Regions from separate parts of the Streptomyces sp. NPDC015532 genome, predicted to be linked through region 4. Evidence: riboswitches for the same ligand, from Rfam matches in the RefSeq annotation. Region 4 holds a riboswitch; each other region holds the start of a gene.
The links. Region 4 has a riboswitch for S-adenosylmethionine ahead of ACF07B_RS04380 (aminotransferase class V-fold PLP-dependent enzyme). Riboswitches for the same ligand answer to the same signal wherever they lie in the genome.

Region 1 (5,178 bases), on a different contig from region 4:
CGGAGCCGGACTCACCGACCACCGCGGTCACCTGCCCCGGCCACACGTCGAGGTCCACGCCCCGCACGGCCGCCACAGTGCCGCCGTCACGGGTGCGGTACGAGACGGACAGGCCGCGGATCTCCAGCAGTGGTGCGCTCATGTTCTCACCGTTCTCGGCTTCGTCGGTCATCGCTGCCGGGACCATTCGCCGTCCAGGGCCCTCGCGACGCGGTTGGTGGCCAGTACGGTCGCGGCGATCGCCAGTCCGGGGAGCGCGGTCAGCCACCAGGCGTTGGCCAGGTAGTTGCGGCCCTCGGAGATCAACGTCCCCCATTCCGGGGCCGGCGGGGGAGCGCCGTAGCCGAGGAAGCTCAGCGCCGACACGGCCAGGATGGAGGCGCCGAAGTCGAGCGTGGCCAGGACGATCACCGGGCCCGCGGCGTTGGGCAGCACATGCCGGCCCAGCACCGAGTACCAGCGGGCCCCGCAGGAGCGCGATGCCTCCACGAACACCGCCTGACGCACCCGGAGCACCTCGGCGCGGGCGACCCGGGCGAAGGAGGCGACACTGGCGATGCCGACCGCGACGGCCACCTTCACCGTCCCGTATCCCAGCGCGGTCACCAGGGCCAGCGACAGGAACAGCGCGGGGATGGACAGCAGGACGTCGACGAAGCGCATCAGCACGTCGTCCACCCAGCGGCCGACGAACCCGGCGACCACGCCGAGCAGACCGCCCACCACGAACGCCACCAGCACCGCGATCAGCGTGGCCTTGAGGGACAGCTGCGCGCCGTGCACCACGCGGGAGAACACATCGCGTCCCAGCTCGTCCGTGCCGAACCAGTGCGCGCCGCTCGGGCCGCGGAAGTTCTGCGCCGGTACCCCCTTCAGCGGGTCGCGCGAGGTGAACAGCCGGGGCCGGAACGAGGCCAGCACCACCAGCACGAGGACGCCGACCGACAGCAGCAGGCCGGGGCGGCGCAGCACGAACCGCAGCACCGGCCGTCCGCGGACGCGGCGCCCCGGTGCGGGGTCCGGCGGTGTGCCCACCGGGCGAGCGAGACCGAGCGCGGCCTCGGCGGCGTCTTCGACAAGACTCTGGCTCATGCGATGCGTGCCCTTCCGGCCGAGGCCACCACGATCCGCGGGTCGAGCAGCGGATAGACCAGGTCGACGACGAGGTTCGTCGTCACGAAGATCAGTGCGCCGAACGCCACCACCCCCTGGACCACGGGGATGTCCTGGGCCGTGACGGCCGCCGCGGTCACACGGCCCAGGCCGTCACGGGAGAACACCGTCTCGACGACGACGGAACCGGCGATCAGCTGCCCCACCAGCAGTCCGGCGACCGTCAGCGCCGGCAAGGAGGCGTTGCGCAGCGCGTGCCGCAGATGGACCCGCCACCGGCTCGCGCCCTTGGCGCGGGCGGTCTCCACATACGCCTGGTCGAGCGCGGTGAGCAGACTCTTGGCCAGCACCTGCGCGATCAGAGCGCCGGTCGGGACCGCGAGGGTCAGTGCCGGCAGGACCAGCCCCTTCAGTCCGTCGTTGCCGAACGCGGGGAACCAGCGCAGCCGGAAGGAGAACGCCTCCACGAGCAGGAGTCCCACCCAGAACGTCGGGACGGAAACCCCCAGCGGCGGCAGCGACAGCAGAAGCTGCCGCAGCCAGCGCCGGGTGGTGTACGTGGCCGCCACTGCCAGACCGCCGCCGAGGACCACCGCGAACAGCAGTGCCGAAGCCGTCAGTTGGAGGGTCTGAGGCAACGCGTCGGCCACCGTCGAGGCGACCGGGCGGCCGGTGGCGACCGAGTCACCGAAGTCCCCGCGCACCGCCCGGCCGAGATACTCCGCGTACTGCGTGAGCACCGGCTTGTCGAAACCGTACTCGTGCCGCAGGGCGGCGATCTGCCGGGGATCGACCTGCCCCGAGTCCATTCCGGCACCGGCCATCGCCGTGACCGGGTCGCCCGGCAGGTAGTCCAGCACCAGGAACGACACGGTGTACGCCGCCCACAGCACCCCGACCGCCTGCGCGAGCCGCTTGACCACGTAGCCGCGCACGGATCAGCCGATCCAGGTGTCGTGCAACTGGATCCGGCTGGAGGCGTCGAAGGCCAGGCTGTGCACCTTCGTGGACAGGCCCAGCTGCGTCTGGAGCTCCACCACCGGCACGTTGTAGGCGTCGCGCACGATCGACCGCTGTGCCTGCGCCACCAGTTTGCTGCGCCCCGCCGGGTCGGTGGTCGCGGCCTGCGCCGACAGTGTCGTGTCCAGGCCGCTCGCCGGAACGCGGTAGAAGTTGGCCAGCTTCGTGGAGAAGGAGCTGCGCAGGATGTCGGGATCGGCGCGGGTGATGTTGCCCCACGTCGCGTCGAACGCGCCCGACTGCTGTGTCGGCGTCAGCTGGGTGAGCTGAAGCTGCTTGAGCGTCACCTGAACCCCGACAGCCTTAAGTTGCTGCTGTATCAGCTCCAACGCGGGCTGATTGGTGGCGGCGTTGGGAACCCAGTCGATCGTCAGGCTCAGCTTCCTGCCGCCCTTGGTGCGCGTGCCGTCGCCGGCCGCCTTCCAACCTGCCTGGTCCAGCAGGGACTTCGCCTTGGCCGCGTCGAAGGCCAGATCCGGGGCGAGGCTGGTGTAGTCGGGTGTGGTGTGGGCGAGGACGCTGGTCGCCGGCCGGGTGCCTGTGGGGAAGACGGTGTCGGCGATCTGCTTCCGGTCGATGGCCGACAGGATCGCCCGGCGGACCCTGGCGTCCTTCAGGAGGGGCCGCGCGTTGTTGAAGCCGAGTCCGAAGGCGATGCCGGGGTTGGCCCGCCGCTGGAGGGTGACCTGACCGCCCTTGAGCGCCGCCTCGTCGGCCCGGCCCACGCTGCCGATCGCGTCCACCTGGCCGGACCGGAGACTGCCGGCCCGTACGCCCGCTTCCGGCACGACCTTGAACACGAGCTTGTCCAGGTACGCCTCGCCCTTCTTGTCCCACCGTGAGGAGCCCCAGGCGTAGCCGTGGCGCTTGGCCAGGGTGAAGGACTGGTTCTGCACGTACTGCTTCAGCACGAAGGGCCCGGATCCGACCACCCCGTCACTGCACTTCTGCTGCGGTGACCGTTTCACGCTCGCCGAGGACTCGATCCCCAGGGAGTGGGTCGAAGTCGCCTGCAGGAACTGGGCGTTGGGCTGCTGGAAGGTGACCTTGACGGTGAGCGGGTCGACCACCGAGGTGCTCTTGACGCCGCTGAGGTAGCCCTCGGCCAGGGTGCCCAGGACACCGAGACGCGGAACCGCGTCGAAGTTGTCCTTGACGACCTGGGCGGTCAGCGGGGACCCGTCGCTGAAGGTGACACCCGAGCGCAGGTGGAAGGTGAACGCGGTCGCGTCGGTGCTGATGTCCCAGCTCTTCGCCAGCCACGGCACGATCTTGCCGGTCCTGGGATCCTGGTCCGTCAGGGAGTCCACGACCTGGCGCACCGAGTAGATCGTGTCGTTGCTGCCGACCTGCTGGGGGTCCACGCAGCCGGCGTCCGAACCCACGGCGAAGGTCAGGGTTCCGCCGGCCCGCGGCTTGCCGCCCCCGGCGCCGGAGCCGTCGGCCCCCGACCCGCAGGCCGTCAGCAGCACACTGGTGGTGAGAAGGGCGGCGAACGCCGCCCGACGGGGAGATCTGAAATCCGGACGTGCTCTCACGGAGGGTGCTCCTCTTTGTGTCGCCCGGCACGGGGCACGACCACGCACAGGCGTGCGGGCCCGGTCGGCGCGATGCCGTGACGGGGAATGCCCTGCGGGCAGGGGCCGGGCGGAAGGCGGATCAGAAGGATCAGGAAGAAGCGGGAGCCGGGCGGGGACACCTGCCCCGACGACTGGTCACGGACGTGGACCGTCGGTGGGCAAGCCCGTCAGCGCTCCGCTGCGGAAGGGGCCGTCAGGCCTGACAGAAGCAGCTGGTCGAGCGCTTCAGATCGATGTGGCGTCGGCGCGCCAGCCGGGAGAACACCATGGCGACGGAGAAGGAGGCACGAGGGTCATCACCGTGTCGCACAGCGGTCCTCCTCCCATCTCCGGCCCCGGTCATGGGGCCACGCGCTTGCGCGGATCGTCGCTGATCCCGCCGGGCTTTCACCTGGAGCACCCCACCGCGCGGGAGGGTTGCCGGTCAGCAAGCCAGGGCTTGACGCTGACACTCGATGCCGTTGGTGATCGTACGGAGCGGTTCTGACGTACGTCAATGGCGGCACCGGACTCCGCCGGTGAGCACGGGCCGGCCGCCCCCATGCCGGGGATACGGGGCCGGGGCGTCGCGGCCGCCCCGTCAACCGACCTGTCTGGAAGCCGGGTTCACCGGCACGAAGGCTCCGTTGACGCCTTCCGCCCCGTGTGCTTTCATCCCGCCATGCCGAAGTCGGAACCTCTGACCCGCCGCCGCGCCGTGGACCTCGTCCGTGTCGCCGCCGCGTTGTGTCGGACGACCGGCTGACCCCGCGCTTCCGCGAACTTCCGCTCCGGACAAGCCGGTCGAGCACATTCCGGTCGATCTCGCCTATGCCCGCGCCGACTTGCCGCCGAGCCCTCTCGTTCCTCTCGCCCCGTCATGACGAGGACCCGCCATGCCTTCGCCCACGCCCGCCGGCCGACGCTACGAAACCGAGTACGACCGCCGCAGACTGCGCCAGTGGCTCGCCGGTGAGGCCAGAGCGGAGGGGGTCACCCGCCGTCGGCTGCTCACCCTGCTCACCGCGGCCGCCGCCGGAAGCGCACTCGGCACTCCGCGGCCCGCCCACGCCGCCGACCGACCGATCGTCAAACCGCTGCCCCCCGAGTGGTTCATCGAGCGCGGCACCAACGCCGAGACCCGCTGGGAGGCGCTGCGCGGAACCGGCCACCACACCCCCAACGACCTGTTCTTCGTGCGGAACCACACCGCCACACCCGTCCTGAACGCCGACGACTGGCGGCTGCGGCTGTGGGGGAGCGGGTTGCGCGGCGACCGCGGCGAGGACCGTCCCGTGGAGTTCGGCTACGACGATCTGCGCGCACTGCCGGCCGTCACCCGGACCGCGTTCGTCGAATGCGCCGGGAACGGCCGCTCCTTCTACACGACGCAACAGGGGGAGACGGTCACCGGTACCGCCTGGACCCTGGGAGCGATCGGCGTCGCCCGCTGGCGCGGGGTGCGGCTCGGCGACGTGCTGCGCAG
Region 2 (5,178 bases), on a different contig from region 4:
CAGCGCGCCCCGCGAGTAGTACCGCTCGACGTAGAACTGGATGACGGACACGACGCTGGTGAGGATCAGATACCAGGCGGTGGCCACGAGGAGCAGCGGCACAATGTCGCCCGGGTAGGTGCTGCCCATGCTCTGCACGGAGCCGAACAGGTCCAGCAGGGACACGTAGAAGACCAGCGAGGTGCCCTTGATCAGGCCGATCAGCTGGTTCACGTAGTTGGGGGTGATGGAGCGCAGCGCCTGCGGGAAGACGATCTTCCCGAACTGGTACCGCTTCGGCAGTCCCAGGGCGGAGGCCGCCTCGTGCTGGCCCTGGTCGACGGAGAGGAGCCCGCCGCGCACCACTTCGGAGGCGTACGCCGCTTCGTTCAGGCTCAGTCCGACGACGGCGACGGCCATGTCGGTGGCCAGGCGGGACTCGTCGAAGGTGAAGAACGCCGGCCCGAACGGAACGCCCACGCTCAACGTCTGGTACAGGGCACTGAAGTTGTAGAGGAACAGCAGGACCACGATCAGCGGCACCGACCGGAACAGCCAGGTGTAGACCCAGCTGACCGCGCGCAGCACCGGGCTCCGGGAGAGCCTGGCCAGAGCCAGCACGATGCCGCCGAGCAGGCCCAACACGGCGCTGTAGGCAGCCACTTCGAGGGTGATGAGCAGGCCGTCGAGGATGGTCGGACGGAAGAACCAGTACTGGAACCGATCCCACTGGTAGAAGGGGTTGGTCACCAGGCCGTGGGCGATCTGGGCGACCAGCACGAGCACGACGGCCGTGATGATCCAGCGGCCGGGACGCCGGAGCGGAAGGACCCGCTGGGCCGCCAGTGGCTTGGGCCCGGCGGGGAAGTCGGTACGGGGGATCGCCTCGGCGGGCGTCGCTGCTCCGAAGGACACAGCGCTGCCGGGAGGTTGACTCATGGAGAGCTCCAGCGGATTCGGACACCCCGGACCACGGAGCGGCAGCGCCACGCCGAGCCGGACGGCTCAGGGCGCGGCGAGGCGCGGGCACACGTGGAACGGGGGCTGGACGGGAAAGGACACATCGCGACAGCGGTGGTCGTCGAGGAGGAGAGCCGTCAGCCCGCGGTCGTCAAGGACCCGAAGGGGCCGTCAGCCTCGGCTGAGGGAGCGACACATGCCCGTACAGAGGGCGCTGTTGACACGCAGCAGGTCCACGGAGCGGTCGGCGCACAGCACATCACGGCCGAGGCGCCGCCATGCGGCCGTCCCGTCAGCTGTGTGCATCGCCGTCACCATTTCTTCTCCGGCCGAAAAGGCATCCTGTGGTGGGCCGCAGGTTAGGCCCGCGCCGAAAACAATGTCAATGCGGGTGACCACCAGGTGAGACCGCGCGTGCGGCCTCCTTGACGGCACAACAGAGCGCACCGAGACTGGCATGGACGGTCACGATTGTCAGCGCCCACGGTGCGGGTCCGCCCGCCCCAGTGGTCATCGGCCCCGGCCCGCTGACAGGCAACCCTTCCACCGCGACGGGGTGCCCCGGGTGACGACCGGGTCCCGCCGGTGCGGTGGGGCAAGTGCGGTCTCGCGTCTCGCGAGCCCCGAAGTCGGGACCGGTGGGAATGCCAAGGAACGGCTTGACGAGGCGCCTGCACATCGATCTGTTGCGTGTCTCCAGCGCTTACTGATTCGCGGCCGGTCCGTGCGATCCGGACCGGTGCGACCAGCGCAGTCAATCCGCATCCGGCCGCCGGTGCCCACAAAGCGGCGGTGGCTTCCTTCTTCCCCCAGGGAGAGTCATGCCCGAGACAGCTTCGCGCACGTCCAGCACTGCCAACGCACGCCCCTGTGAGCAGATTTCGTTCCCCTCGGCCCTTCGCCTCCAGCCGGCGGTGGCATCGTCCGCCCTCCCGCACCGCGTCGACAGCCGCATCGGTGTCGGTCTCGCCGGCGGCTTCTACCCGGCTCCGCACCGCTACGAGCTGTATCTGTCGCGGAGTTGTCCGTTCTCGCTGCGTATCGCCATCACCCTCGGCCTGCTCGGCCTGCGGGACTCGGTCGCCACGACGCTCCTGGCCGACCCCGCGCGGACACCCGACGCCTTCGCGTCGCTGCGCCGCGCCTACGAGGCCACCGAGTACCACTTCGACGGACCGCTCACCGCTCCCGCCCTGTGCGACCGGTGGAGCGGACGCATCGTCAGCAACCACCCGCCCGCCATCCTCCGCGATCTGGCCGGACTGTTCTCCGGTCACACCACGACGAGCCCGTCCGCGCTCCGCCCTCCGTCCCTCGCCGCCGACATCGAAGCGCTCCGCGATCTGCTGGACCGCGATGTCACCGCGTCCGCCCCGGCCTCGGAGCTCGCGGCGGCCCTGGACCTGCTGGACTGCCAACTCGCTTCGAAGCCCTACGTGTTGGGTGACACGCTCACGGCGGCGGACGTGGACGTGTGGACGGCTCTCACCGGGCTGGGCCCCTCCGGCGCCCTCGGCTCGCATCCCCGGCTCCTGGACTACGTACGCCGTCTCGGCGATCACCCCGCCTTCCGGCACGGCAGTGATGTGGTGCGCCCGACGGCGGACGTCTGACACTCCCGCCGAAGCGGGCGTGCCGGGCCGGCGGACGGTTCCGCGGGACGCTGAACGCCGGGCCGGAGACACCGGCCCGGCGGCCGCACGGATCACCAGGCGGAGAACCGGCGCGCATCCACGCCCGCCTGCGGCGGGCGGTTCTGCCTGATCGCCCGGCCGAAGGACCCTGCGGGCCGTGGCCCGCTTCGGGGTTCAGCCGCCGGCCCGCTCCACCGGAATCCACACCTCCGCGTCCGCGTGCGTACCGTCCTCGGACACCCGGGTGCGCGAGAGCGACGGGCCCGGCCGGCTCCGGTACGGGTTCGAGGGGAACCACTGCGTGTACACATCCCGCCAGAGGTGCTGGACCGCCGTCGGGAACGCGCCCGAGGACTCGAACACCGCCCACGTCCCCGGCCCGACGTCGAGGCTCTCCGAAGCCCCGGGCACCTCCGCGTCGCTCACCACCCCCTGGAAGTAGCCGATTTCGGTGCCCTCCGCATCGTCCGCGGAGTGGTTGCTGACGGCGGCCAGGACACCGCCGGGCTCCCCGTCCGCGTACTCCTGCCAGCGCCCCAGCGTCTCCTTGCCGATTCCTTTGACGAACTCCACGATGGCCGGGTTCATCCCCTCGTAGACCAGCGGGACCCGTGTCCCCCTGCCCACGAGCCGGAACCCGCCCTTCTCCACCACGCGGTACCGCATGCTGCCGCTCCCTTCGACGATCAGCCGGAAGGACATCCGTGGCTGGGAGTGCAGCGCCGCGCCCGTCCGCCGCGCCTCGCCGGGTCCGACCCCGTGCACGGCGCGAAAGGCACGCGCGAACGCCTCGCCCGAGCTGTACCCGTACCGCACCGCGACCTCCAGCAGCGTCCGCTCCCCGGCGAGCACTTCGGCCCCGGCGAGCGTGAGCCGCCGGCGGCGGATGTACTCGGAGAGCGGGATGCCCGCCAGCGCGGAGAACATCCGCCGGAAGTGGTACTCCGACGTCATGGCGATACGGGCCAGCCCGGCCACGTCGATGGGCTCACCGAGGTGTTCCTCGATGTGGTCCATGGCCTGATTCAGCCGCTCCAGCACTCCTGGCCGTCCTTCCCTCACTGATCTCCACGCTAGGGCGGTCCCACTGTGCCGGACCCGACATTCCGTGCCCGGTGCGGTCGGGTCCGCTCGCCGCCCGTATGTCCCGCCCGACGCGAGGCGCACCCGCGCAAGACGACGCCGCCATGGGCGATTCCCAGCACTCGCGCCGGCCGTGCGAAACGGCTCAGGATGAGCCCATGAGCAGCGAACCCATTCCCCTCGGCAAGGCTCTGGCCTCCTTCGACGCCCTGTGGAGCCCCCGCATCGTCACGCGCGTCAACGACTACGACGTCCGCGTCGCCAAGGTCGCGGGCGAACATGTCTGGCACGTCCACGACGACACCGACGAGTTCTTCCTGGTACTCGACGGCGAGCTGCACATCTCGTTGCGCGAGCCCGACGGGGAGCGCACGGTCCTGCTCCCGCAAGGGGCGGTCTTCACCGTTCCCCGGGGCACGGAGCACAAGCCGTTCGCTCCCTCCGGCGCCGCGATCCTCATGTTCGAGCCCGCCGGGACACCGACCGTGGGCGATCGCCACGACGAGATCCCGGACCACGTGGACTCGACGACCGGACACGCACTCGGCACCTGAGCCGACGGGCGGCGGGCCCGCGCTCCTTCCACGGGCGCCGGCCCGTCGCCGGGCCGGTCCCGTTCACCGACTGCCCGGTGTCCGGCACCCCGGGCGGCCGGCCGGCGCGTAGGCGATCCCGGCGAAAGCCGTCTCCTGAGGGCGTGTCCCGTACCGCTCCGCGGCGTGTCCGCACTTCGATGGGGAGTCCAGGGCCTCGCGAGCCGAGCGCCGGCGAGCCGCGGACCGGGCCGCACGGCCCGCCGTGCCCTTCCCGGCCGGGCCTGCGCACCCGTCACCCACAGGACCCGGTCCAGGCAGGCACGTTCATGGCACCCGCACCTCCCGTTCCCCAGCGTCTTTCACCGCGGCCCTCCCCGGCGTCGGGCCCACCCGCGTCCGGCGGCTCGGGCGCTCCCCCACGCCTGGGCTGGCTGGACGCCCTGCGCGGGATCTCCGCGCTCCTCGTGGCGGTCGACCATTCCTCGTACGCCTTCATGGCCGAGTTCCGGGAGCAGGTGACGCCCCAGCTGAACATCGGGCGGTACGGGGTGATGGTGTTCTTCCTGGTGAGCGGCTACGTCATCCCCGCCTCGCTCGAACGCCGGGGCTGCGTGAGGACCTTCTGGATCGGGCGGGCCTTTCGCGTCTACCCGCTGTGGGCCGCCGTGGTGGGCTCGGTCCTCGCGCTGGATCTCCTGGGCGTCGCGCATCCGGGCGCTCGCTTCGACGGGCGCGATCCCCTCACGGTCGCGGTCGCGCATGTCACCCTCCTCCAGGAACTGCTGGGGACGCCGAGTGTCGTCCTCGTCCTGTGGACGCTGTCGTACGAGCTGGCGTTCTACCTGCTGGTCGTCGCCCTGTTCACGGTCCGGCTGCACCGGCGTTCGGCGACGGTCGCGGTGGTTCTGGGAGCGCTGGCCGCCGTGAGCGCGACGGTGGCGTTCGTGCCGCCCGCGTCGGCGCTCTCCCGCGCGGTCGGTACCGGC
Region 3 (5,178 bases), on a different contig from region 4:
CTCGCGCAGGAACTCGGCGTCCGCGCCGAGGCCGTGCACCCCGACGAGGGTCCGGCGGGGCGGGGAGCCGTCGAGGTGCTCGATCTCCGGCCGGCCCTCCGGGGAGGAGACCCGGTACCGCTCCGGGGCGGCCGTCTCCACGCACCGCGTGAAGGCGGTCGCCCACCGCAGGGTCAGGAACGCCACGCGGTCCGCGCCGAGCATGCCGTCCAGCAGTTCCGCGCGGATGTCGTCGGGGAGCATCCGGAAGTAGTCCTCGGGTGCCCACGGGGTGTGGGAGAAGTGGCCGATGCGCAGGTCGGGGCGCAGTTCGCGGAGCATCCCGGGGACCAGGCACAGGTGGTAGTCCTGGACGAGCACGGCCGCGCCCTCGGCCGCCTCCTCGGCCAGTGCCTCGGCGAAGGCACGGTTGTAGGTCCGGTACGACTCCCACTGGCGCCGGAACTCCGCGTCGAAGACCGGCTCCAGCGGGGTCTGGTAGAGCATGTGGTGGACGAACCACAGCACGGAGTTGGCGATGCCGTTGTACGCGTCGGCGTGCACCTCGGCGTCGACGGCCAGCATGCGCACGCCGTCCTCGCCGACCCCGCGCCGGACCGCCTCGCGGTCGCCGTCGCCGAGCGCCGAGCACACCCACAGGGCGCCCGCGTCCGGCCCGATCGCCGAGAGTCCGGAGACGAGCCCGCCGCCGCCGCGCCGGGCGTGCAGCGAGTCGTCCTCCCGTACCTCGTAGGTGACCGGGCCGCGGTTGGAGGCGACCAGGATGTGGTGAGCACCGTGCGTTGAAGCCATGCCTCGAAACCTAGCCCCGTGTCGAAACGCTCAAACGCGCCCCTTCGGCCGTATGTGATCGCGGCCGTCGGGGCCGGTCTAGGCGGCCCTGCGCCGCTGGTACTCGGAGATTTCGCTCATCGGCGGCCTTTCCTCCGTGTCCACCGAGTACGTGCGCGGCTGGAAACCGTCCCGGCCGCGCTCGAACTGGGTGAGGGCGGGGCGGATCAGATGGCCGCGCGCGAGCCGGAGCTGTGCGGTGCGGTAGATCGCTGCGGCCATGCGGCCCAGGGCCTGGCCGTCCTGGTGGCGGTGCTTGCGCACCCCGACGTCGACCTGGGCGAGGGCGTCCAGGCCCACCAGGTGCAGGGCGTCGACCAGCATGCCCAGTTCGACGCCGTAGCCGACGGGGAAGGGGAGCTGTTCGAGCAGCGAGCGGCGGGCGGCGTACTCGCCGCCGAGCGGCTGGACGAAGCCCGCGAGCTGCGGCCAGTGCATGTTCAGCAGGGGGCGGGCCATCAGCTCGGTGACCCGGCCGCCCTGTCCCGAGGCGCCGCCCAGCGGGCGGTCGTACATGGCCTTGACCAGATCTACGCCGGGGTCGGTGAGCAGCGGGCCCACGATCCCGGTGACGAAGTCGGACGAGAACTCCTTGAGGTCCGCGTCGATGAAACAGACGATGTCCCCGCTCGTCACGAGCAGAGACCGCCACAGCACCTCGCCCTTGCCCGGCACGGCCGGGATCCGCGGGAGGATGTCGTCGCGGTGCACGACCCTCGCGCCCGCCGCGGCGGCGACCGCGGCGGTGCGGTCGGTCGAGCCGGAGTCGACGACGACGATCTCGTCGACGAGCGGCACCTGCTGCATCAGGTCGTGGCGGATGATCGCCACGATCTCGCCGACGGTCTCCTCCTCGTTGAGCGCGGGCAGCACCACACTGACCGTCGATCCCGTGATGCGTTTCGCGGCCATGATCTTGTGGAGCGGGCGGTCGGTCACGGACCAGGAGCGTGTGCTCAGCCAGCTTTCGACGTCTTTCAGCACGGTCTGCGGCTCCTCACTGTCTGATCACACGCTCTCATCGGCGTGCCCGCTGCGGCCAGCGGCAGATCGATTGCCGTCGTCTCGCGGTTCGGACGACTATCTCAACTGTCCTGGCCTTCGGTTACAGTCTTGAACAACGCGGATGACCATCGCATGTCCTGGATCGTCGGTACGTATCGCGTTCAACAGTTCAACAATCAAATACCGCTCATCCAGAGGGGCAGAGGGATACGGCCCGATGAAGCCCCGGCAACCCTCCAGCCGGTCTCGTACCGATCGATGTCGATCGCGTCGCGAGGCTCCCGGCTCGGGAAGGTGCCAAATCCGTCTCGCGGCGAAGTGCGCCGTGAGGAAGATGAGGAAAGGGCCTCGCCTCCATGGCTGCGCAGACAGTTGCAAGTACCACGAACTCCGCCGAAGCGGTCGACCTCGGCCCGGCCACGGCGCTTTCCTGCCGCGAGTGCGGACACCGCGTCCCGCTCGGCCCGGTCTTCGCCTGTGAGGAGTGTTTCGGCCCGCTGGAGATCGCCTACGACTTCTCGGCCTACGAGACCGAAGAACTCCGCAAGCGCATCGAAGCGGGACCCGCGAACATCTGGCGCTACGCGCCGCTGCTGCCCGTCCCCGCGGACGTGGCGGATAAGCCGAACATCAACCCGGGCTGGACCAAGCTCGTCCAGGCCGACAACCTGGCCCGTGAGCTCGGTGTCGACGCCGGAAAGCTCTTCGTCAAGGACGACTCCGGCAACCCGACGCACTCCTTCAAGGACCGCGTCGTCGCCCAGGCCATCGAAGCGGCCCGTGTCTTCGGCTTCACGACTCTCTCCTGCTCCTCCACCGGCAACCTCGCCGGCGCCGTCGGCGCCGCGGCGGCCCGCGCCGGCTTCCGCTCCTGCGTGTTCATCCCGCACGACCTGGAGCAGGGCAAGGTCGTCATGGCCGCGGTCTACGGCGGAGAGCTCGTCGGCATCCAGGGCAACTACGACGACGTGAACCGCTTCTGCTCCGAGCTGATCGGCGACCCGGCCGGCGAGGGCTGGGGCTTCGTCAACGTCAACCTGCGGCCCTACTACGCCGAGGGCTCCAAGACGCTGGCGTACGAGATCTGCGAGCAGCTCGGCTGGAGGCTCCCCGACCAGCTCGTCGTGCCGATCGCCTCCGGCTCCCAGCTCACGAAGATCGACAAGGGACTCCAGGAACTGATCAAGCTCGGACTGGTCGAGGACAGGCCCTACAAGATCTTCGGCGCCCAGGCCGAGGGCTGCTCCCCGGTCTCCGTCGCCTACAAGGCCGGCCACGACGTCGTACGGCCGCAGAAGCCGGACACCATCGCCAAGTCGCTCGCCATCGGCAACCCCGCGGACGGGCCGTACGTGCTCGACATCGCGCGGCGCACCGGCGGCGCGGTGGAGGACGTGAACGACGAGCAGATCGTCGACGCGATCAAGCTGCTCGCGCGCACCGAGGGCATCTTCGCGGAGACGGCCGGTGGCGTGACCGTCGGCGTCACCCGCAAGCTGATCGAGAACGGTCTCCTCGACCCGGCCCTCACCACGGTCGTGCTGAACACCGGCGACGGCCTCAAGACCCTGGACGCGGTGGCCTCGGACACCGGGCTGACCGCGACCATCCGCCCGAACCTCGACTCCTTCCGAGAGGCTGGCCTCGCATCATGAGCGTCAACGTCCGCATCCCCACCATCCTGCGCACCTACACCGGTGGCGCCGCCGAGGTGACGGCCGAGGGCGCGACCCTCGCCGAGGTCATCAGCGACCTGGAGAAGAACCACACGGGCATCGCCGCGCGCGTCCTGGACGACCAGGGCAAGCTGCGCCGCTTCGTGAACGTGTACGTCAACGACGACGACGTCCGCTTCGAGCAGGGCCTGGAGACGGCGACCCCGGACGGTGTGGGTGTCTCGATCATTCCGGCCGTCGCCGGAGGCTGATCGTTACCCTCGGTAATGCCGAACACGCTGAGTTCATCGAATTGCCCCCTCCGTGAGAGAAACGGAGGGGGCAATTCTGTAGGGTTGAACGCGCTAGAGTCGGGGAAGCCGCTTGTTTTTGGATGTTGGTTTCATGCCGGACGCATATGAGTGACCGTTCGCGGGCCGACAAGAAGTAGCCAAACTGCCTCGCCTTTTTGGGCATTTTATGGCATTTACGGGGCCCGACTTGCCCCGAATCCTTGCGCATTCTCCGCATATCATTGATCGGCCATGCCCAGAATTCTCGTCCGATTGACCTGTTGCAGAGGGCAGTTGGACAGATACATTCAGCCGCGGTCGACGCGTTCCGGCGCACACCCCCAACCGTTGGGGGGTGAGGTCTGACCCGGATCCGCGAAGTGTGGATCTGTGCAAGGGCCAGTAATAGGGGAGTTAGGCATGGCTCAGGGCACCGTCAAGTGGTTCAACGCGGAGAAGGGGTACGGCTTCATCGCGGTCGACGGTGGTGCGGACGTCTTCGTGCACTACAGCGCGATTCAGATGGACGGCTACCGCACCCTTGAAGAGGGTCAGCGAGTGGAGTTCGAAATCTCGCAGGGCCAGAAGGGTCCGCAGGCGGACATGGTCAAACTCGCCGTCTGATCGGGCGCGAACGACCACCGACGCAACTCACGCACGAGGGGCCCGCATCCCACCGGGGATGCGGGCCCCTCGTGCGTGCCGGCCCGTCGCGGGCGCTGCCCGGCGCGCGTCCCGCGCCTGCGCACGCCCCCCGCGCGGTACCTGTGCGGACCTTCGCGCAAGGGCCCGCGCAGGGGCTGTTTTCGCGAGAGGCGCTTGCACTCGCAGGGGTCGAGTGCTAATCATTGGCGTTAGCACTCTCCCAGTGAGAGTGACAGAACTTGGATCGGGTCAGCGAGGCCCGCGGGCCTGTGGGGCAAGGAACCACAAGGCTTGCAGGCCGTCCGTCGCGGGCGCGGGCACGATCCGGAGCAATCCACCCCGTCCGGGAGGACCACTTCACATGGCCAAGATCATCGCGTTCAACGAGGAGGCACGGCGCGGTCTCGAGCGCGGGATGAACCAGCTCGCTGACGCCGTCAAGGTCACCCTCGGCCCCAAGGGCCGTAACGTCGTCCTCGAGAAGAAGTGGGGCGCCCCCACGATCACCAACGATGGTGTTTCCATCGCCAAGGAGATCGAGCTCGAGGACCCGTACGAGAAGATCGGCGCCGAGCTGGTCAAGGAAGTCGCCAAGAAGACGGACGACGTCGCCGGCGACGGTACGACCACGGCGACCGTGCTGGCCCAGGCGCTCGTGCGCGAGGGTCTGCGCAACGTCGCCGCCGGCGCCAACCCGATGGCCCTCAAGCGCGGTATCGAGAAGGCCGTCGAGGCCGTCTCCGGTGCCC
Region 4 (5,178 bases):
TCTGTTCGACGGGTCTCCCGGCGAGGTGCTCACCCCCGCGACCGCCCTGTTCATCCACGGAAGCTGGCTCCATCTCCTGGGCAACATGCTCTTCTTCTACGTCTTCGGGCTCATGGCCGAGGAACGCATGGGCCATCTGGAGTTCGCCCTCTTCTACCTGGGCTGCGGGTATCTGGCCCTGCTCGGCTACGCCGCCGCCAACGCGACCTCGCAGCAGTCCCTGGTCGGGGCCTCCGGGGCGATCTCCGCGGTGCTCGGCGCGTTCCTGTACCTGTTCCCCAGGGCCCGGGTGACCAGTCTCTTCCCGTTCCTGTTCTTCCTGCCGCTGCGGTTCCCCGCCTGGGTGGTGCTGCCGTTCTGGTTCACCCTCCAGTGGCTGGCGGCGGGCCGCAGCCCCTCGGGCCCCGGGGTCGCCTACCTGGCGCACCTGGTGGGCTTCTCCCTCGGTTTCCTCTACGCGTGGGCGCGGTTCCGGCGCCGTGCGGAGCCGGTGCCCGTCCGGGGGGTGCTGCCGGGGCCCCCGGTGGAGCGGCCGGGCCAGGTGGACCGCGAGTAGGGTGAGATCCCCAGCAGCGGCCCCCTAGGGAGAGAACCAGCCGTGATCACCGCGATCGTCCTCATCAAGACCAGCGTGGACCGGATCCCCGAGATCGCCGAGTCGATCGCGTCCCTGGAGAGCGTCAGCGAGGTCTTCTCCGTCACGGGTACCTACGACCTGATCGCCATGGTCCGGGTCCAGGCCCACGACGACCTGGCGGACGTCATCCCCGGCAAGATCAGCAAGATCCCGGGCGTCGAGGCGACGGACACGCACGTGGCGTTCCGTACGTACTCCCAGCACGACCTGGAGGCGGCGTTCGCGATCGGTCTCGACTCCTGACCGACGCGCCACCGCCTCCGGGCGGACGGGCCGCGGGCGTCAGACCGCCGGGACGCAGCGGCCGTCCTCGGTGCGGTACTGCCAGCGCGCGCCGTCCCTGACGAGCTCGCGCACCGCGCGCACGAAACGCTCGACGTGCTCGTCGGGGGTACCGGCGCCGAAGCTGACGCGGATGGCGTTGAGGGACTTCTCGCCCGGCGCCGCCTCGGGGGCGCCGCACTCCCCCTGGGTCTGAGGGTCGCTGCCGAGCAGCGTGCGGACGAGCGGGTGGGCGCAGAAGAGGCCGTCGCGGACACCGATGCCGTACTCGGCGGAGAGCGCGGCGGCGAAGTGCGAGCTGTTCCAGCCCTCGACGACGAAGGAGATGACGCCGACCCGCGGGGCGTCGTCGCCGAAGAGGGAGAGGACCCGGACCTCGGGGACCTCGGCGAGGCCCTCGCGGACGGTACGGATCAGGTGCCGCTCCCGGGCGAGAAGGCTGTCGAAGCCCTCCTCGGTGAGCGCCTTGCAGGCCGAGGCGATCGCGTAGGCCCCGATGACGTTCGGCGAGCCGGCCTCGTGCCGGGCGGCGCTGTCGTGCCACTCCACGTCCACGCCGCCGTCCACGCGCCGGGTGACCTTGCGGCTGGCCCCGCCGCCCGCGAGGTACGGGTCGGCCTCGCGCAGCCAGTCGGAGCGGCCCGCGAGGACACCGGAGCCGAACGGCGCGTACAGCTTGTGCCCGGAGAACGCGACCCAGTCGACGTCGAGGTCCTGGACCGACACCGGGTGGTGCGGGGCGAGCTGCGCGGCGTCGAGGACGATGCGCGCGCCGTGGGCGTGCGCGGCGGCGGCCAGTTCCCGCACCGGCCACAGCTCCCCGGTGACGTTCGAGGCGCCGGTGACGCAGACCAGGGCCGGTCCGTAAGGGTCGCGGGCGGCGAGGGCGTGCTCCAGGGTGGCGACGGCCTCGTCCGGGGTCCGCGGGGCGTTCAGGTAGGTCACCCGGGCGTCGCGCCAGGGCAGCAGCGAGGCGTGGTGCTCGGTCTCGAAGACGAAGACCTGGCAGTCGGCCGGGAGCGCGGCGGCGAGCAGGTTGAGCGAGTCGGTGGTGGAGCGGGTGAAGACCACCTGGTCACCGGCGCGGCAGCCGAGGAACTCCTCGACGGTCCTGCGGGCGTTCTCGAAGAGGTCGGTGGAGAGCTGCGAGAGGTAGCCGGCACCCCGGTGGACGCTGCCGTAGTAGGGCGCGTACGCGGCCACGTCGTCCCACACCCGCTGGAGGGCGGGCGCGCTGGCGGCGTAGTCGAGGGCCGCGTAGGTCACCTCGCCGCCGGTGACGAGCGGGACGGTGACATCCCGGCCCAGAACGGCCAGGGGGGCACAAACGGTCTGGTCGGCGGCAGCGGTGGAGACAGACATGGCGAGCTCCTGTGAGAGGCAGGCGGGATCACCGCGCGAGCCGGCCGCCCGGAGGCAGGGCTCGGCGCAGGAGAAGGTGAAAGGGGTGTGGAGGCGGGGCTCTACGCCCTAGCGCATTCGCTTGCTCACAGAAGGCTCCCTCGAACGACCAGGACCCCTGGTTGCGTCCGCCCGATGGGCGGGAGGGGTCCGCGCTTGCCGTAGGCCTCGCTGCCTACGACCTGGTCTTCACCCGGGGCACCCCGCCACGGACGGAGGGTTGCCGGACAGCCGGCCGGGGCCTGATGGCTGTCACTCATGACCTGATACAGCATCTTGCCAGAGGATCTTCCCCGCGCAAGACGTCGTCCGGATTCTGGACCACGTCCCGCGCGGGGTCTCACGCCGGTCAGGCGTTGCTGGCGGCCACCCAGCGCTCCAGGGTGCGCTTCGCGGCGCCGGAGTCGATCGACTCGGCCGCCTTCGCCATGCCGTCGCGGAGCTGGTCCGCGAGCGGCGCGCCGGTCGGCGACAGGGCCACCAGGGCCGCCGCCGAGTTCAGCAGGACCGCGTCCCGTACGGGCCCCCGCTCGCCGTCCAGGACGCGCCGGGCGACCTCCGCGTTGTACGAGGCGTCGGCGCCGCGCAGAGCCTCCACCGGGACGATGTCGAGCCCGACGTCGCGGGGGTCGAAGCGTTCCTCGGTGACCTTGCCGTCGCGGACCACCCAGACGTGGGAACCCGCCGTGGTGGTCAGTTCGTCGAGGCCGTCGTCACCGCGGAAGACGAGCGAGGAGTTGCCGCGCTCGGCGAACACGCCCGCCACGATGGGCGCCATCCGGAGATCGGCGACGCCGACCGCCTGGGCCTTCACCCGCGCCGGGTTGGTCAGCGGCCCGAGCACGTTGAACGTTGTCCGGATGCCCAACTGGCCGCGGGCCGCCGCCACATGACGCAGCGCCGGGTGGAACTTGACCGCGAAGCAGAAGGTGATCCCGGCCTCCTCCGCCACCTCGGCCACCCTCTTCACCGGCAGGTGGAGATTGACGCCGAGCTTCTCCAGGACGTCGGAGGAACCGGACGCGGAGGACGCGGCCCGGTTGCCGTGCTTGACGACCTTGGCGCCGGCGCCGGCCACCACGATCGAGGACATCGTGGAGATGTTGACGGTCTTCGCGCCGTCGCCGCCCGTTCCGACGATGTCGACGGTGTGTCCGGGCACCTCGATCACATTGGCGTGCTCGTACATCGCCCGGACGAGTCCGGCGATCTCCTGGACGGTCTCGCCCTTGGCCCGCAGGGCCACCACGAACCCGGCGATCTGCGCGTCGGTCGCCTCGCCGCGCATGATGCGGTCCATCGCCCAGGCCGTGTCGTCCGCGCTCTGGTCGCGGCCTTCGAGCAGGCCGTTCAGTACCGCGGGCCAGGAACGGCCCGCCGCGGTGTCGCCTCCAGCGGGGTTCACAGCGCTCATGGTCGCTCCTGGTTCGTAGGTCACGCGGTCGTGGGTGACACGGCGTGGGGTGAGGCGGTCGTGGGTGACGCGGGGTGGATCGCCCGCGGCACCGGGTGAGTCCACCCTATCCAGCCCGGGGGACGGCAAAGAGCCCCGTCCGTGTCATGGACGGGGCTCCTGCCGTGGCGAACAGCCGGGGATCAGTGGTGGCCGTGGCCGCTCGTGATCTCCTTGTACTCCTCGACGGTGGGCTTGGGGATCTGGCCTTCCTCCCCGTAGAAGCCCTCGCTCATCTTGGCGCGCAGCTTCTGCGCGCCCGAGACCTTGCGCTCGACACCGTTCTCGTCGACCGTCGGGCCGATCTCGGCCGGCTTGTACTGCTCGTGCGCCGTGAGCGTGTGCAGCGCGTCCTGGCTGAGCGGCTCGTGGACCTCGATGAACTCACCGTGCGGCAGGCGCTTGATGATGCCCGACTCGCGGCCGTGCAGCACCTTGTCCCGGTCCCGGCGCTGGAGGCCGAGGCAGATCCGCTTGGTGGCCATGAAGGTGAGCACCGGCACGACGAAGAACGCGATACGCACGAACCAGGTGATCGAGTTGATCGCCAGGTGGAAGTGCGTGGCCCAGATGTCGTTGCCGCCGCCGACGAGCAGGACGAAGTACCAGCTGATCCAGGCGGCACCGAACGCGGTCCGGGTCGGGACGTTGCGCGGGCGGTCCAGGATGTGGTGCTCGCGCTTGTCGCCGGTGACCCAGGACTCGATGAACGGGTAGACCGCGATCGCGACCAGGACCAGCGGGAAGATCACCAGCGGGATGAACACGCCCAGGACGAGCGTGTGACCCCAGAGGTTGATCTCCCAGCCCGGCATGACACGGATCAGGCCTTCGGAGAAGCCCATGTACCAGTCGGGCTGGGCGCCGGTGGACACCTGGTCCGGACGGTACGGACCCATGGCCCAGATCGGGTTGATCGAGGCGATCGCCGCGATGGCCGCGATGACACCGAAGACCAGGAAGAAGAAGCCTCCGGCCTTGGCCATGTAGACCGGCAGCAGCGGCATGCCGACGACGTTGTTGTTCGTCTTGCCGGGGCCCGCGAACTGCGTGTGCTTGTGGTAGAAGACCAGGATCAGGTGGCCCACCACGAGGCCGAGCATGATGCCCGGCAGCAGCAGCACGTGCACCGAGTAGAAGCGGGCCACGAAGTCGCCGCCCGGGAACTCGCCGCCGAACAGGAAGAACGACAGGTACGTGCCCACGATCGGCACGGACAGGACCGCGCCCTCCATGAAGCGGACACCGGTTCCGGAGAGCAGGTCGTCCGGGAGCGAGTAACCGGTGAATCCGGTGAACATGCCGAGGACGAACAGCAGGAATCCGAAGACCCAGTTGACCTCACGGGGCTTGCGGAACGCACCCGTGAAGAACACGCGCATCATGTGCACGAACATGCCGGCGA

Region 1: another riboswitch for S-adenosylmethionine. It lies ahead of ACF07B_RS39310 (putative leader peptide); the one in region 4 lies ahead of ACF07B_RS04380 (aminotransferase class V-fold PLP-dependent enzyme).
Region 2: another riboswitch for S-adenosylmethionine. It lies ahead of ACF07B_RS24245 (putative leader peptide); the one in region 4 lies ahead of ACF07B_RS04380 (aminotransferase class V-fold PLP-dependent enzyme).
Region 3: another riboswitch for S-adenosylmethionine. It lies ahead of thrC (threonine synthase); the one in region 4 lies ahead of ACF07B_RS04380 (aminotransferase class V-fold PLP-dependent enzyme).

What each region holds. Positions count from the first base shown of each region.
Region 1 covers NZ_JBIBSY010000022.1:31,529-36,706, reverse strand. The annotation lists gene ACF07B_RS39330 (dipeptide ABC transporter ATP-binding protein) at 1-172, opposite strand, end outside; gene ACF07B_RS39325 (ABC transporter permease) at 169-1,092, opposite strand; gene ACF07B_RS39320 (ABC transporter permease) at 1,089-2,048, opposite strand; gene ACF07B_RS39315 (ABC transporter substrate-binding protein) at 2,052-3,671, opposite strand; gene ACF07B_RS39310 (putative leader peptide) at 3,907-4,023, opposite strand; SAM riboswitch class IV at 4,060-4,173, opposite strand; gene ACF07B_RS39305 (sulfite oxidase) at 4,589-5,178, shown strand, end outside.
Region 2 covers NZ_JBIBSY010000008.1:153,299-158,476, reverse strand. The annotation lists gene ACF07B_RS24250 (amino acid ABC transporter permease) at 1-918, opposite strand, end outside; SAM riboswitch class IV at 1,403-1,547, shown strand; gene ACF07B_RS24245 (putative leader peptide) at 1,584-1,649, shown strand; gene ACF07B_RS24240 (glutathione S-transferase C-terminal domain-containing protein) at 1,761-2,552, shown strand; gene ACF07B_RS24235 (helix-turn-helix domain-containing protein) at 2,748-3,614, opposite strand; gene ACF07B_RS24230 (cupin domain-containing protein) at 3,815-4,210, shown strand; gene ACF07B_RS24225 (acyltransferase family protein) at 4,633-5,178, shown strand, end outside.
Region 3 covers NZ_JBIBSY010000014.1:158,247-163,424, forward strand. The annotation lists gene ACF07B_RS32880 (trehalose-6-phosphate synthase) at 1-792, opposite strand, end outside; gene ACF07B_RS32885 (glucosyl-3-phosphoglycerate synthase) at 871-1,815, opposite strand; SAM riboswitch class I at 2,021-2,177, shown strand; gene thrC (threonine synthase) at 2,193-3,491, shown strand; gene ACF07B_RS32895 (MoaD/ThiS family protein) at 3,488-3,763, shown strand; gene ACF07B_RS32900 (cold-shock protein) at 4,205-4,408, shown strand; gene groL (chaperonin GroEL) at 4,791-5,178, shown strand, end outside.
Region 4 covers NZ_JBIBSY010000001.1:1,037,463-1,042,640, reverse strand. The annotation lists gene ACF07B_RS04390 (rhomboid family intramembrane serine protease) at 1-556, shown strand, start outside; gene ACF07B_RS04385 (Lrp/AsnC family transcriptional regulator) at 599-880, shown strand; gene ACF07B_RS04380 (aminotransferase class V-fold PLP-dependent enzyme) at 920-2,281, opposite strand; SAM riboswitch class IV at 2,468-2,584, opposite strand; gene trpD (anthranilate phosphoribosyltransferase) at 2,670-3,734, opposite strand; gene ACF07B_RS04370 (cytochrome bc complex cytochrome b subunit) at 3,917-5,178, opposite strand, start outside.